Regions from separate parts of the Flavobacterium sp. Leaf359 genome, predicted to be linked through region 1. Evidence: riboswitches for the same ligand, from Rfam matches in the RefSeq annotation. Region 1 holds a riboswitch; the other holds the start of a gene.

Region 1 (7,996 bases):
TTCGTCTGCAAAACTGGTTTTCGTAATCACACCATTAAAAACATCATCAACATTAAACAGACGGTCTGCAGAATCCACAAATTTCGGAATAACGAAAGCAGTAATGTTTCCGTCTGTATTTTTAAAAGCCTGCGCAACTAATTTGATTTTTAACCCTTTTTCACGGGCATATTTCAATTCCAATCCGCCAATATTATCAATCCCGATATTCAGGAGATTTTCAGGTCTGGCAATATATCCGAAAGAATGAGCCAAAAGAATCAACAGTTTGTATTTGGCATCAAAACCGCCGGTATCTAAAATAGGGTTGCTTTCTGCAAATCCTTTTTCCTGAGCTTCTTTTAAAGCTTCCTCATACGATAAGTTCTCCTTAAAAGTCTTGGTGAGTATATAATTGGTTGAACCATTCACAATACCCTGTATAGATTCCAAAAGGTCGTTATCATAGTATTCTTCTAAATTCCGGATAATAGGCATGCTGGCGCAACAGGCAGCTTCATAAAGTAAGGGCACCTTGTGTTTTCGTTGCAATTCCAATAATTCTTCAAAATGCTCTGCAATCATTTTTTTGTTGGCAGAAACTACTGCCTTTCCACTTTTTAAAGCGGTTTTAACGATTTCATAAGCCGCATCCGCATCGTCAATAAGTTCTACAATAACATTGATTTCCGGGTCGTTGAAAATATCATTTTTATCGAAAGTGAAGTTTTCGGCTGCAATTTCGCGTGGTTTGTTTTTATCCTTGACACAGATTTTTCTGATGTCTGCTTTTAACCCCGGTGTTTTCTGCAAAACCTCATACAATCCGAAACCCACACATCCGAATCCAAATAATCCTATATTTAATTTTTTTCTTGACATTGTTCGTGCAATTAATTTTTATGGAATTCAACAGTAGCATTTTCCTTCACAGCATTTTCCAATGCCTGTTTTATGTCGGCAATTAAATCATCAGCATCTTCCAAACCCACAGAAAGTCGGATTAGGCTGTCGGTCACGCCAGATTGGTATCTTTTTTCAGCAGGAATTGATTTATGAGTCATTTCACATGGAAGGCAACACAGGCTTTTCACACCACCTAAACTTTCAGCCAACTGGAATAATTTCGTTCCCGATACAATTCTTGAAGCCAGTTCCTTATCGTCAATAACCAAATCAAAAGTCACAACACCTCCAAAATATTTCTGCTGACTTTTGGCAATTTCATGATTGCGGTGGGTTTTCAAGCCCGGATAATAAACATTACGGACTAGTTTTTCAGTAGTCAGGAATTCGGCAATTTTTTGTGCATTTTCAGCATGCTGCCTGATTCTTAAATTAAGGGTTTCAATACCGCGAATAACCAGCCAGCTGTCAAACGGCCCTAAAATAGCACCGGAAGCATTCTGGATGAATTTAATTTTAGCGCCTAATTCTTCCGTAGCAGTAATGACCAGACCGGCTATCAGGTCACTGTGTCCTGAAATATATTTTGTAGCACTGTGAACAATTAAGTCGGCACCAAAATCAATTGGTTTTTGGGCGATAGGAGAGGCAAAGGTATTGTCTACGCAGAACAGGATGTTGTTTTCTTTTGCAATTTTTCCAATGGCACGCAAATCTGAAATCTTTAATGTTGGATTGGTCGGAGATTCAATCCATATCAGGGCTGTCTTGTCACTGATGGCATCAGCAACGTTCTTTGCATCGGTTGCATCAACATACGTTACCTGTATCCCGAATTTTTCATACACATGGGTAAACAGGCGGAAAGCACCTCCGTAAATATCATCTACGGCTATGATTTCGTCTCCGGCCGATAGTAATTTCACTACTGCATCTATCGCAGCTAATCCGCTGGAAAAAGCATAACCGTTGGTTCCGTTCTCCAGTTTGGCTACCAGGTCTTCAAGAACTTTTCGTGTAGGATTATTGCTTCTGGCATAGTCGAAACCTTTGTGAACGCCTGGAGCATCCTGAACAAAAGTAGAAGTCTGGTAAATTGGCACCGAAATGGAACCTGTTAGTTTATCAACCGGAATGTAGTTTAAAATTTGAGTTTGCTCTTTCATCTTGATTCGTTTTTAAGATTTAATATTTTTTGCTTTTAAAAAAATATTCGAAACCAGATATCGGAAAGGGCATAAAATAAAAATGCTCCTCCGATAAGTCAGAAGAGCAAATAATATCTCGAGTTATTATGTACTATTTTCTAAGCTTATCTTTCCCTGCCAAAGCAAGGGTTGAATGTGGCACCTTATCCTCAAAAGGACAGGTTGCCAAGACGTCATAGGGTCAATTCCCTCGGTCTTTCTGGATAAGAATAATCTTTTAAAGAACTTGGTTGCAAATTTAGAGTATAAATTTTTTAAAAACCTAATAAAAAATAAAATATTTTATATTTAATTGATTTTCAATGCATTGAATTAGATGTAAAGGGCTTTAAATAGTCAGCTTTAAAGTGTTTTATAAAATTTCATTTTCGTAAATTTGACATTCATATCTAAAAAATATTGATTTGAATTCAAAAATAACCCAAATTATTCCCCAGCTTCCTTCTTTAGACTTTGAAAAATCCAAACAATTTTATCAGGAAATTTTAGGCGGTAAATTAGTAGGTGAATATGAAGACCTTTTAATTTTTTTATGGGATGATAATGAAATACACCTTTGGAAATGCAATGAAAAAATAGTTCCGGAAAATTCAAGCTGCTACATTCGGGTAAATGATATTGAAGCTGTTTTTGAACGGTATAAAAAAATTCTTGGAGATAAGATAGCACTTAAAAACCAGCCTTGGGGAATGCGGGAGTTTTATATTATTGACGATAGCGGCAATTTGTTTAAGTTTGGACAGCCAATTCAATAACTTATGAAAAAAATTACTTTTTTAATAGTCTTGTTGTCAGGTTTCTGGGCTGTGGCTCAGGAAGATGCCTGGGTTTATTTTACAGATAAGCCCGATGCCGCCCACTACATGGCAAACCCACTGGAGATGCTTTCGCAGCGAGCACTTGACAGAAGAACAAGACAGAATATTGCATTAGACGAAAAGGATGTCCCTATTTCCGTATCGTATATTAATCAGGTGACGGCTTCGGCAGGAATTACAGTCAAAGCCAAATCAAAATGGATGAATGCATTGCATATCAGGGGTACGGTAGAAGCCATTCAAAACCTCGAAACCCTCACTTTTGTCGACCATATCCAGTTTGCTAATCCAACTTTGAATACTGCGGGCCGTGCCATGCGTCAGTCGCAATTGGCAAATGGGAATAAAAATTTAGAAACTCAGGTAAGTTTCGGATATGGAACATCGGCCAACCAGATTCAGATGCTAAAAGGCAATCTGTTACACCAGCAGGATTTTACCGGAAACGGAAAAATAATCGCTGTTATGGATGCCGGTTTTCCCAATGTAAATACTGCCCAACCTTTCCAACGACTTATTACCAATAATAAAATTTTAGGTGGTTACGATTTTGTAAACAGAAATACGAATTTTTATACAGGTGGAACACACGGTACCTTAGTACTTGCAACTATGGGCGGTTATGTTGAAAATCAATTAGTTGGAACCGGGCCGGATGCTTCGTATTATCTTTTTATAACAGAGGATATTTTGGATGAAAATCCGGTTGAGGAATCCTATTGGGTTGAAGCTGCTGAAATGGCAGACAGCCTTGGTGTTGATATCATTAATACTTCGCTGGGATATTTCATATATAACAACCCGGGTTATAGTTATGAATATGCTGACATGAATGGCACAACAGCCTTTATTTCACGTGGTGCAGATATTGCCTTTTCAAAGGGAATGATTTGTGTTGTTTCGGCAGGCAATTCAGGAGCAGGGGCTAATCCTAATATTTCGGCGCCGGCGGATGCGGTTAATGCGCTGGCGGTAGGTGCTGTAGCGCCGGATAGTAGTTATGCCGGTTTCAGCTCTATCGGGCCTTCATTTGATGGCAGGGTAAAACCTGATATAATGGCACAAGGGCAGCAGGCTGTGGTTTCTGATACATTCGGAAATATTGTTACTGCTAACGGAACCTCTTTTTCGTCGCCTATAATTTCAGGTATGGTAGCTTGTTTATGGCAGGCTTTTCCAGATAAAACAAATGTGGAAATTATACAGCTAATAAAACAGTCGGCCCATTTATATAATACGCCCAACAATCAATTTGGTTATGGGATTCCGGATTTTAGCAGGGCATTAGCTAATGCTTTAGATACTCCTGTTTTTTCTGAAAACTCATTTTTAGTATATCCAAACCCGGCTAATTCTGTTGTCAATCTTGTCATTCCGGAATCTTATGAAGAAGTCCGGATTTTTATTTACAACCAGTTAGGACAAGAAATAATGAATAGTAAAATTAAAAGAGAAAACCCGGTTTTTTCTGTAGAAAACCTGCAATCGGGTATCTATTGGTATAAAATCAAAGCAGGCAATAATTATAAAACAGGAAAATTGGCTGTTAAATAGTATCTTTAAAAACAAAACAAATAATAAACCATAACTAAATTAAATGAATAAGATTACACAGCTTTTCAATATTCAGTATCCAATAGTTCAGGGTGGCATGATATGGAACAGCGGTTATAAGTTAGCAAGTGCGGTTAGTAATGCCGGAGGCTTGGGATTAATAGGAGCAGGGTCAATGTATCCGGATGTCCTTCGGGAGCACATCCAGAAATGTAAAAAGGCGACAGATAAGCCTTTTGGTGTCAACGTTCCGATGCTCTATCCGAATATTGAAGAAATCATGAATATTATTGTAGAAGAAGGCGTAAAAATCGTTTTTACTTCTGCAGGAAATCCTAAAACATGGACTGCTTTTTTAAAAGAAAAAGGAATTACAGTCGTTCATGTTGTCAGCAGTTCAAAATTTGCCCTGAAAGCGCAGGAAGCAGGTGTTGATGCTGTTGTTGCTGAAGGTTTTGAGGCAGGCGGACATAATGGAAGGGAAGAAACGACTACATTAACTCTCATTCCGATGGTTCGCGAAAAAATACAAATTCCATTGATAGCTGCAGGAGGAATTGCAACCGGAAGAGGAATGCTGGCGGCGATGGTTTTGGGTGCCGATGGCGTTCAGGTAGGAAGCCGTTTTGCCGCATCAATTGAAAGTTCGTCCCATGCTGATTTTAAACAGACAATTGTTGATTTGGAAGAAGGCGGAACCCAGGTGACTTTGAAAGAACTGGCACCGGTACGACTAATCAAAAATAAATTCTATCAGGATATTCAGGAGCTTTACGCCAAATGTCCGACTACAGATGATTTGAAAGTTTTGTTGGGAAGAGCCCGCGCTAAAAGAGGAATGTTTGAAGGCGATTTAGTGGAAGGCGAACTTGAAATTGGCCAAATTTCAGGACTGATTCACGATATAAAACCCGTAAAAGAAATTGTCGAGAATATGGTTTCAGAATTTGAAAAAGCAAAACAGGAAGCTGTTTCTTTATAAAAGAATCCCTTTGCAGAGCAAAGGGATTCTTTTTTAATTGATTATCTGAACTTTACACCAAAAAATAAACCCAGGTTTATGTTTTCTTTCTTTGCGGCTCTGCGCCTTTGCGTGAAATAGTTGCTCGCAAAGACGCAGAGCCGCAAAGTTTAATAGTAGAATCGTTAAAAGTTACCTTTTTGCCATAACTTCCCGATAGTCATTGTTTTTAATCATGACCAAGATTATAGATCTCCATGATGTTTTTCATGATGCGGTCAATATCCAGTTTCAGGTCAATCAGTTTTCCGGAGTGAATGTCAAAAACCCAACCGTGAATCTGAAGCCCTCTTTCGTTGTATGCTTTTTGCACTTCGGCAGTTTTAACCAAATTAACACACTGCTCCTGTACATTTAATTCAACCAGCCTGTTGTATTTTGCAGTTTCATCTTCAATAGCATTCAGTTCATTTTTATGCAGTCTGTATACATCGCGTATATTTCGAAGCCAAGGATTGAGTACACCCAAATCTTCAGCCTGCATGGCTGCTTTTACTCCTCCGCAGAAGTAATGCCCGCAAACCACAACATGGTTGACATGCAAGTAATTCACGGCATAATTCAATACAGACATTACGTTAAGGTCAATACTGATTACCATATTGGCGATATTTCTATGTACAAAAACTTCTCCGGGAGAAACACCCATCAAATCTTCTGCAGTAACACGACTGTCAGAACATCCAATGTAGAGAATATCCGGATTTTGTCCCTTTGATAAGTTTATGAAATAGTCCGGATCTTTTTGCAATTTTTCAGCAATCCATTTTTCATTATTTCGGAATACTTTTTCTAGTTCCATAGTATACGATATAGTTGGAAGATTTTTATAGGATAAAGATAATCAATTAACATAAATCCGAAAAAAAAAGTCACGTTTCAAAAAACATTCCTGAATATAAATTGGCTGGATAACCCGAATAAAACGGTGCTGTCCCGATTGTTGCAACAGCACCTTTATATCACAATCAGATTTTATCTTTTATAATAAGCCACTATACTTGCTTTTGCCAATGTCTGGTTCCAAAGGTTAAAACCGACTACTGCCGGGTTTGTATTTTCGTCCAGTCCTAATTTATCGGTTTTTAAGGCATATACAGTTATAATGTATTGGTGAAATCCGTGTCCTTTTGGTGGACAGGGACCTCCGAATCCTTTGATGCCATAGTCTGTAATACTTTGGATAGCTCCTTTTGGGGCCAAGTTCAATTGTACGCCCGCATTGGTCACAAGTTCTTTTGTACTTGCAGGAATGTCAAATACAACCCAATGCCAGAATCCGCTTCCTGTCGGCGCATCGGGATCATACATGGTAATAGCAAAACTTTTTGTTCCCTCGGGTGCGTTTTTCCATGATAATTGAGGTGATTGATTGTCTCCGGAACAGCCAAAACCACCAAACTCCTGTATTTTTGTAGCTTCTCCTCCAAGATCTTTACTGGATAAGGTAAATGTTTTTTGTGCAAAAAGTGGGACTGAGAACAGCAGGGAAACTACCAGAATAAAGTTTAATTTTTTCATTTTATTACGATTTTAAAATTTTAACAAAGTTAGTTTTCGCAATAAAGGAGGAGCTAAGAGAGATGCTCAAAAACTGTTGCCGGAAGTTCAACTTTTATGATGCTGCCCCGGCGTGGTTCCATATTTTATTTTATAGGCCTGAATAAAACTGGATAAGTTCTCGTAGCCCACTTCGAAATAGATTTCGGTTGCACTTTTGTGTTCTTTGCTAATCAGGTGATGGGCATATTCAAGCCTTTTATTCTGAAACCATTTTACGGGCGATTGTGCGTACTGTTTTTCAAATTCGCGTTTGAAAGTAGAAATACTCATATTACATAAAAAGGCCAGTTCTTTTAAGGTTAGTTTGTTGAGTTGGTTACTTTCTATGGTGCGGATAAATTTTCGGGTACTATCATTATTATTTGAAATAAGAGAATTCAGAAAATGAGTGCCGTGTAATTCTGTGAGATATAGCATTATTTCCTGAAATTTAACCTCCAGCAGATTGTTCCTTATTTTACCCGAAAGTTTTAAGATGACAGTAAGACTCTGAATAAAGTTCCTGATAAATTCATCGTATTCAAAAGCATGTACGGAGCTGTTTTTCTGGAAATCTGTATTGGTGAATTCTATACTTTCTATAAATTTTGAAAGAGCAGTGTCCGAAAAGAAAAACAGCAGACTTCTGTAATTATTCCTGTCAGATAATTGTTCTGTCATGAGGCAGTGCCCCGATTTCATCAAAACAAATTTCGAGTTGTTTATCGATAAAGAGGAATTGTCGAATATAACGTCTTTATAACCTTCTAACAGAAAACTAAAAGTGTTTTGGTTGAGTATGATTTGTTGTTTGGAAATTTTCCGGGATGAGGAATAATCAAAAATCTGGACGGGTAGAGAGGTGTCTATAAGTAATGCATCAGGAATTGTAATACTATTCATGGCTTTCTGGCTTTTATGCTATATGTGGATGTTCTATTTTTTCAGTCAAGATTAGATTTTGAGAT
Region 2 (7,996 bases), on a different contig from region 1:
AAACAAAGCGTAGCAATCTTGTTTCTTTGGCTTTACTTCTCAAATAGAACACCGCCCCTAAAATCAGCAAAACATAAAAAAATGCATTTAACAGATTGTAATGCATATACATGCCGTCACCTGTTCCTAACTTGAACGTATAAAAATCTTCCAGATCAAAAATGGTAAGATGAATTGACTGGAAAATGTATTTTATGAAGCCAATTGTATATACCATTTCCTTTGAAGCGGTATTGTAGTCAATTGTAAGCATGGGAATAAAAATTCCCAGAATGGCAATTACAATAGAAAACCAGGCGATTTTTTCTTGAGACAGGTATTTTTGCAGCATACAAAACTTTTTATAAGACTCAAAAATAACCAATTAAAACAATCTTGCAAGACCTAATTTAGAATACCTCTCTGGCTATTGCCTTAATATTTTCCGACTTCCCCATTGAATAATAATGCAAAACGGGTATTCCCTCTTTAATTAACTCCTTACTTTGGCTAATGCACCATTCTATACCTATTTGCTTCACAGCATCCGCATCCTTAGCCCGTACGATAGCCATAATAAGTTCGTCCGGAATATCGACCTTAAAACGATGTGGCACCAGATTCAATTGTTTTTTGGTTGAAATAGGTTTTAATCCCGGAATGATAGGAACCGTGATGCCTTCTTTTCTGCATTTGGCAACAAAGTCGAAGAATTTTTTGTTGTCAAAAAACATCTGGGTAATGATGTAGGACGCCCCGTTTTTTATTTTCTGTTTCAGAAAATAGATATCGCTATCCAAACTTGGTGCTTCCATGTGTTTTTCAGGATATCCGGCTACACCAATACAGAAATTTGTGGATGAAGAATTTTGCAATTCGTCATCCAGATAAATACCCTTATTGAGGTTGGTAATCTGTGTTACAAGTTCAGAAGCATAATGGTTTCCTTCTTTTTCCGGCTTGAAATAGGTTTCATTTTTTACGGCATCACCACGCAAGGCAACCACATTTTGGATTCCGAGAAAGTCCAAATCAATTAAGAAATTTTCCGTGTCTTCCTTTGTAAATCCGCCACAAAGAATATGCGGAATCGCATCAACCTGGTATTTGTTTTGTATTGCCGAACAAATACCAACTGTTCCCGGTCGTTTCTTTACAATCTTTTTTTCCAATAAACCGCTGGGCAATTCTTTGTATTCATACTCCTCACGATGATAGGTCACGTCAATAAAAGGCGGTTTGAATTCCATTAACGGGTCAATGCTATCAAAAATTGACTGGATATTTTGCCCTTTTAATGGCGGTAGTATTTCGAAAGAAAAAAGCGATTTGCCATTGGCTTTTTCTATATGTTCTGTTACTTTCATTTGTTTTTGATTTCAGATTTTAGATTTCTGATCTTAAATTTTTGATTTCAGATTTTTGATTTTTGACTTGACGACTTGATGACTTGATGACTTGATGACTTGATGACTTTGCGACTTGATGACTTTACAACTAATTTAATCTGCGATGTTTGGGTTTAGCCATTTTTCGGCATATTCATAGGAAACATTCCTGCGTTTTGCATAGTCTTCGACCTGATCTTTTTTAATTTTTCCCAGTCCGAAGTATTTGCTTTCTGGGTGTCCGAAATAATAACCGGAAACCGAAGATGCCGGCCACATCGCCATACTTTCGGTTAAAGTCACGCCAATATTTTCTTCTACGTTTAATAATTTCCAGATAGTGGGTTTTTCCAAGTGATCCGGGCAAGCAGGATATCCTGGTGCCGGGCGGATTCCTTTGTATTCTTCTTTAATCAGGGCTTCATTGCTTAATACTTCGTCAGAAGCATATCCCCAGATTTCTTTCCTTATTTTTTCATGTAAATATTCGGCAAAAGCCTCGGCAAAACGATCGCCCAATGCTTTGACCATAATGGAATTATAATCATCGAGATTTTTTTCGAATTCCGCCGCTTTTTCATCTACTCCAAAACCTGTCGTTACGCAAAATGCTCCTATATAATCTGTAATTCCGGAATCTTTTGGCGCTATAAAATCAGACAGGGCAATATTGGGTGCTCCTTTTGTTTTTGCAGACTGCTGTCTTAAAGTCAGGAAAGTTTGCAGAAGCTTTCCATTTTCATCCCGTAATTCAATATCATCATCATTGATTTGGTTGGCAGGAAATATTGCATACACGCCTTTTGCTTCTAACCAGTTTTCCTGTATAATCTGGCGCAACATGTCCTGAGCATCCGCAAACAACACTTTAGCTTGTTCGCCAACAATTTCATCTTTTAGTATTTCCGGAAATTTTCCATGCAGGTCCCATGTTCTAAAAAATGGTGTCCAATCGATATAATCGACCAATTCTCCTAATTTTACATCGATGACTTTTGTTCCTATAGTGTTTGGTTTTGCCGGAGTGAAATTAGTCCAGTCCAATTGCAGCTTATTTTTTCTGGCTTCCTCTATGCTTAAGAAGTTTTTATCACGGCTCCGACTTAGGTAACCTTCGCGAAGCTCATCATATTCCATACGCAGGCTCTTGAAATATTCCTGATTGGTATTCTTATTTATGAGATTTCCGGCTACAGTAACAGCACGCGAAGCATCGTTGACATGAACTACTGTTTCCCTATATTCCGGAGCAATCTTTACGGCTGTATGTGCTCTTGAAGTGGTTGCTCCACCAATCATTATTGGAATTTTGACATTCTGCCTGTCCATCTGTTTTGCCAGATAGACCATTTCATCCAGAGAAGGCGTGATTAATCCGCTTAGTCCTATTATATCTACATTTTCCTCAATGGCTGTCTGAATAATTTTCTCGGATGGTACCATGACACCAAGGTCAATGATTTCATAGTTATTACAAGCCAAAACCACCGCCACTATGTTTTTCCCTATGTCATGAACATCACCTTTTACGGTTGCCATCAAAACCTTTCCGGCTGAACTGGAACTTCCGTCTTTTTCCGCTTCAATATATGGCAACAGATAAGCAACCGCCTTTTTCATGACACGTGCTGATTTTACTACTTGCGGCAAAAACATTTTCCCGCTTCCGAATAAATCTCCTACTACATTCATTCCTGTCATTAGATTGATTTCTATGACTTCAATAGGCCTTGTAGCCAATTGTCTGGCTTCTTCAATATCAGCATCAATAAATTCATCAACTCCTCTCACCAAAGCGTGTGTCAATCTTTCCTGAAGTGGAAGCGAACGCCATTCCTGTGACTGCTTTTCTGAAACTTCTTTTGTATCTCCTTTTATATTTTCTGCAAATGCCAAAAGTCTTTCTGTGGCATCATCTCTCCTGTCAAGCAAGACATCTTCAACATATTCCAGCAAATCTTTGGGAATCTGGTCATAGATTTCCAACATTTCCGGATTTACGATTCCCATAGTCATACCGTGATTGACAGCATGGTACAAAAACGCCGAATGCATTGCTTCACGTACCCTGTCGTTACCGCGGAATGAGAATGAAACATTGCTTACACCACCGCTGACACTTGCATAGGGAAGATTTTCCTTAATCCATCTGGTAGCCCTGAAGAAATCTACTGCATTCCGGCGGTGTTCTTCCATTCCGGTTGCAACGGGAAAAATATTCGGGTCAAAAATGATGTCTTCTGCCGGAAAACCTACCTTGTTTACCAAAACATCATACGAACGCTTACAGATTTCTATCCTTCTTTCATAGGTGTCTGCCTGTCCTGTCTCGTCAAAAGCCATAACAATGACTGCTGCACCATATTTTTTTATCAGTTTTGCCTGACGAATAAAATTTTCTTCTCCTTCTTTTAGACTGATAGAATTGACAACACTTTTCCCCTGGGCTACTTTTAGTCCTGCTTCGATAATTTCCCATTTTGAACTGTCAATCATTATCGGAACGCGGGAAATATCTGGTTCAGAAGCTATCAGATTCAGGAAAATTGTCATGGCGCGAACGCCGTCAAGCATTCCCTCATCCATATTAATGTCAATAATCTGTGCGCCTCCTTCTACCTGAGCCCTGGCAATATCCAATGCTTCTTCGTATTTTTCTTCTTTTATCAGGCGTAAAAATTTTCGGGAACCGGTAACATTCGTACGTTCTCCTACGTTTACAAAAATGCTTTCGGGTGTTATGATTAAAGGTTCGAGACCTGATAATCTTAAGTATTTTTTACAATCGACATCTGCCATTTTCTTATTCTTTTCTACAGTCTAAACCGGTTCTACAATTCTGGGTGAATATTCTTTTGCTACTTCTGCAATCAGGCGGATATGTTCCGGGGTTGTTCCGCAACATCCTCCAATTATGTTAATGAGATTATCTTCGAGATATTCCCGAATCAAAACCTGCATAGCTTCCGGTGTCTGGTCATATTGCCCAAAAGCATTGGGCAAACCTGCATTGGGATGTGCCGAAACATTGAATGTGGTATTATGCGAAAGTCGTTGTAAATAAGGTTTTAACTGGTCTGCTCCTAAAGCACAATTAAATCCTACGCTCAATAGCGGAATGTGAGAAATGGAAATCAGGAATGCTTCTACGGTCTGGCCGGAGAGTGTTCTTCCTGAAGCATCTGTTATCGTGCCGGAAACCATGACCGGAATATCTATATTTCTTTCTTCTTTGACTTCTTCAATGGCAAACAGTGCTGCTTTTGCATTCAGGGTATCAAATATGGTTTCTACCAGCAGAATATCGGAACCTCCATCAATCAGGGCTTCGACCTGCTGTTTATAGGCAATGCGTAATTCATCAAAGGTCACGGCACGGAAACCGGGGTCATTTACATCCGGAGACATGCTTGCCGTTCTGTTAGTAGGTCCTATAGAACCCGCCACGAAACGTGGTTTATCCGGATTTTTTGCCGTAAACTCATCTGCTATTTCTCGGGCCAGTCTGGCCGATTCATAGTTTAATTCATAAACCAAATCTTCCAAATGATAGTCTGCCATACCTATGGTTGTTCCTGAAAAGGTATTGGTTTCTACAATATCTGCTCCGGCTTCAAAATATTGGCGGTGGACTTCCTGTATTGCTTTTGGCTGGGTTAATGAAAGGAGGTCGTTATTGCCTTTCAGCAGATGCGGAAATTCTTTGAATCTTTCACCACGGAAATCTTCTTCCGAAAAATTATACCGCTGGAGCATGGTTCCCATTGCTCCGTCAAGGATGAGAATTCTTTCTTTGATAGCTTTGTGTATGCCTGACATTTTTTACTATTATTAGATTATTCAAGATTCTGATGAATCTAAAAGTCCTAATGTATTTTTCAAAAATCGATGGCATAGAAAAAACAATCCCAGGCCATGAATGGTTGAAAAAAGTATCGATATGTTGTCAGGAAAAGGGAGAAAAAAAGTAGATTTTTCGTGTGTTATCTATCCAATAATATGGTAGAATGTAGCACCTTCTTTAAAGCTTAAAGGGTTGCTAAGGCTTCATCGGGTCTAATCCCTCCGCCTTTCGTGATAACAATCAATATTTTTAAGAACACTGCAAAGTAATGCAATATGTTTGGTTTTTGCAATAGTTTGCAGAAATTATACCGCTATCCTAAAATTTTGTTTGGCTGCAATTTTTAGAATTTGTTCAAGCAGTTTCGGGGAAAGATGCTTCTCATTTGGGTTTACGAAGACAAAATCTTTTTCCGTTTTTTTGATACTGTTGTTTAATGCCATTTTGAAATCTGCCGAAAATGCCTGCACCAATGGATTAGCACTAATGATATCAAAATCATTCTGGAGCAGGTCGAAATAATCAGGAAGGATGTCTTCTGTATTTGAGGTATCGACAGCAATAAGATTTTCGAGTTCGTTTTCCTGAACAAAATTAATTATATCTGCTATTTTGAAAGGAACGGCAAATTGGATAAAATTGGCTTCCCAGGAATTTCTTACTGTTGGTTTTTCAAAGAAGGCTACGGTGGAATTGGTTATTACCGGCAATCTCAAATCAAGATTGTTATTTTCAAGGAGTGATTCCTGATTGGAAAGCACCTCAGTTATGAGAGAACTCCCTGTCTCTTCTATTCCGAAGAGAATGATATTTATTTTTTTAACTGACATGGTTCTGAAGATTTTTGATTAAAAGAACTGCTTTTGACTGGCAATCAAAAGCAGTCTTTCAACAAACAAACAAATAAAACAAACTAAACAAATGCGATTTATGCTTTATGCTGCATAATTATATTCTTTGTATAAAATCAGCTCGACCGGTGTTGAATTGACCAGGTTGTCGTAAACCGGACTTTTTTGCTGTACTAATTTTAACCACTTCTGGAGTACCTGAAGCGAAGTATCTGTTGTTGGCTTTAGCACGATTTCGATTTTGCTGAAGCCTACTCTTTCTTCCTGACTTATAACTCCGGTTATTTCTACCTGTAACGACTTTAGGTTGATGCCTAACTCTGAAGCTACCTGCTGGCTCACCGCATTGACACATCCTGCGAATCCTGCAAGTATATATTCAAACGGACTTGGCCCTTCCAGTTCCGGAAATTTTTCATTCCTGCTTATTCTGACATCAGAATTTTGTGTTTTCACTACGAATTGCTCATTATTTCTTGAGTATCCTAATACATTTATTGCTTTCATATTTTTTATTTTTTTTTGAGATTTATAATTGAGACTTAAAACAAAAAAGTCCTTTTGGACGGTTTACCAAAAGGACTTCACACTTGAATATATAAAGAGATTACGTCATTCGCTTTTGGCAATGGAGTTTTAGGTGGCAATACATCCACATATGTTTTTTACAAATAATCGTTGTTATCGTGTTCATTTTTATTTTATTTTCTCAAAGAATTATTTTCAAAAAAAAAGCCCCTGTAATTCAACAGAGGCTTTTTTTGCTATATATTTTAAAAAACTTAAAATTTGGCAATAGTACCTCCTGCGGAAATTTTCCACATCTTGCAGTACGTATGACAAATAATAGTTCTCATTTTTATTTCTTTTTGATGGTACAAACTTCAGAACTATTTTTGGATTGACAATGCACAAAATAAAAATTTAACATTTATTTTATTTTCAAACAAAAAAACTGATGTTTTATAAAGAGAGGCGTACAATAAAAAATTATACTAATAATCAGCACTTTAACTTTAAAAAATAGTGCTGCTGTATTAGTTAAGAAAAACTTTTATCACAATATTGTTTATATAGCCTTTTTGATATTTGGCACCAAAACCATTAAAAAAACAAAAAAGCCTACTTAAAAAAGCAGGCTCTTTCGAAGTATGATTTTGATTAATAGCCTCTTGCAAGCAAAAGCATTCTCATAAAAAATTTAGTTAATACGTACCGAATATAACAAAAAAAGGAATTATTTCACAATTTCAATTTAGTTAAAAAATCGGCCTGATAAAAAACTACCCTTTTTTATATATCCATTAAACAATATTAGTTCTTCACTACTTTTGTAGTACCCGTACCGGAATCAGTCTGTATGTTCAGGAAATAAACTCCGGAAGTCAATTCAGAAATATTAATTTGTGTTTCTGAAACACCATTTGCATTTATATTTCTTACCACTCTTCCATTCAGGTCCGTAAGCTGGATCGTATTAATCGCCACATTATTTTTACCGGACAGGTTAACAATTCCTGTGGACGGGTTAGGATACATGCTAAAGTTGTTTGCAAAGAAATCATCTCTGCTCAACGCCCTGCTGACTTCAAAAGTATCAATTCCAATTAAGTCAGAATTATCGCCGGTAGGCCCACCGTTTGTTACAAAATATCTAAATCCAAACTTTACAGCTGTTGGACCGGAAAGTCCGGAAACGGTAAAACTATATTTTGTCCAAACTTTAGGATATACAAAACCGGTAGCTAATGTCGGGTTGACAGTAACCCCAACTGTGGTAAAGGAACCTACATTGGTAGAACCTCCTGCCGGATTGGTGTGTGTGGCAGCCGTACTCATTCTAAGTTCCAAACGATCTGCAAAATCTAGTGTTGCTGAAGTTCCTTTTCTTGACCAGAAAGAAACAACATCGCCATTTTCTACTGTAACCACAG

What was found. A riboswitch is a leader RNA that binds a small molecule or an ion and turns the genes downstream of it on or off. The one in region 1 is predicted to bind S-adenosylmethionine.
Region 2: it holds a riboswitch for S-adenosylmethionine, as region 1 does, so the genes downstream of both, ASG38_RS14155 (homocysteine S-methyltransferase family protein) here and ASG38_RS10730 (PLP-dependent aspartate aminotransferase family protein) in region 1, are expected to answer to the same signal.

What each region holds. Positions count from the first base shown of each region.
Region 1 is NZ_LMPW01000012.1:515,754-523,749, forward strand. Features, by position in the region: gene ASG38_RS10725 (homoserine dehydrogenase) at 1-861, opposite strand, end outside; gene ASG38_RS10730 (PLP-dependent aspartate aminotransferase family protein) at 873-2,051, opposite strand; SAM riboswitch class I at 2,195-2,303, opposite strand; gene ASG38_RS10735 (VOC family protein) at 2,498-2,848, shown strand; gene ASG38_RS10740 (S8 family serine peptidase) at 2,852-4,465, shown strand; gene ASG38_RS10745 (nitronate monooxygenase family protein) at 4,509-5,447, shown strand; gene ASG38_RS10750 (carbonic anhydrase) at 5,656-6,288, opposite strand; gene ASG38_RS10755 (YbhB/YbcL family Raf kinase inhibitor-like protein) at 6,462-7,007, opposite strand; gene ASG38_RS10760 (AraC family transcriptional regulator) at 7,095-7,931, opposite strand.
Region 2 is NZ_LMPW01000013.1:372,485-380,480, reverse strand. Features, by position in the region: gene ASG38_RS14170 (RDD family protein) at 1-331, opposite strand, end outside; gene metF (methylenetetrahydrofolate reductase [NAD(P)H]) at 390-1,346, opposite strand; partial or broken gene metH (methionine synthase) at 1,482-4,169, opposite strand; gene ASG38_RS14155 (homocysteine S-methyltransferase family protein) at 4,188-5,186, opposite strand; SAM riboswitch class I at 5,348-5,451, opposite strand; gene ASG38_RS14150 (hypothetical protein) at 5,517-6,041, opposite strand; gene ASG38_RS14145 (OsmC family protein) at 6,147-6,569, opposite strand; partial or broken gene ASG38_RS14135 (T9SS-dependent choice-of-anchor J family protein) at 7,377-7,996, opposite strand, start outside.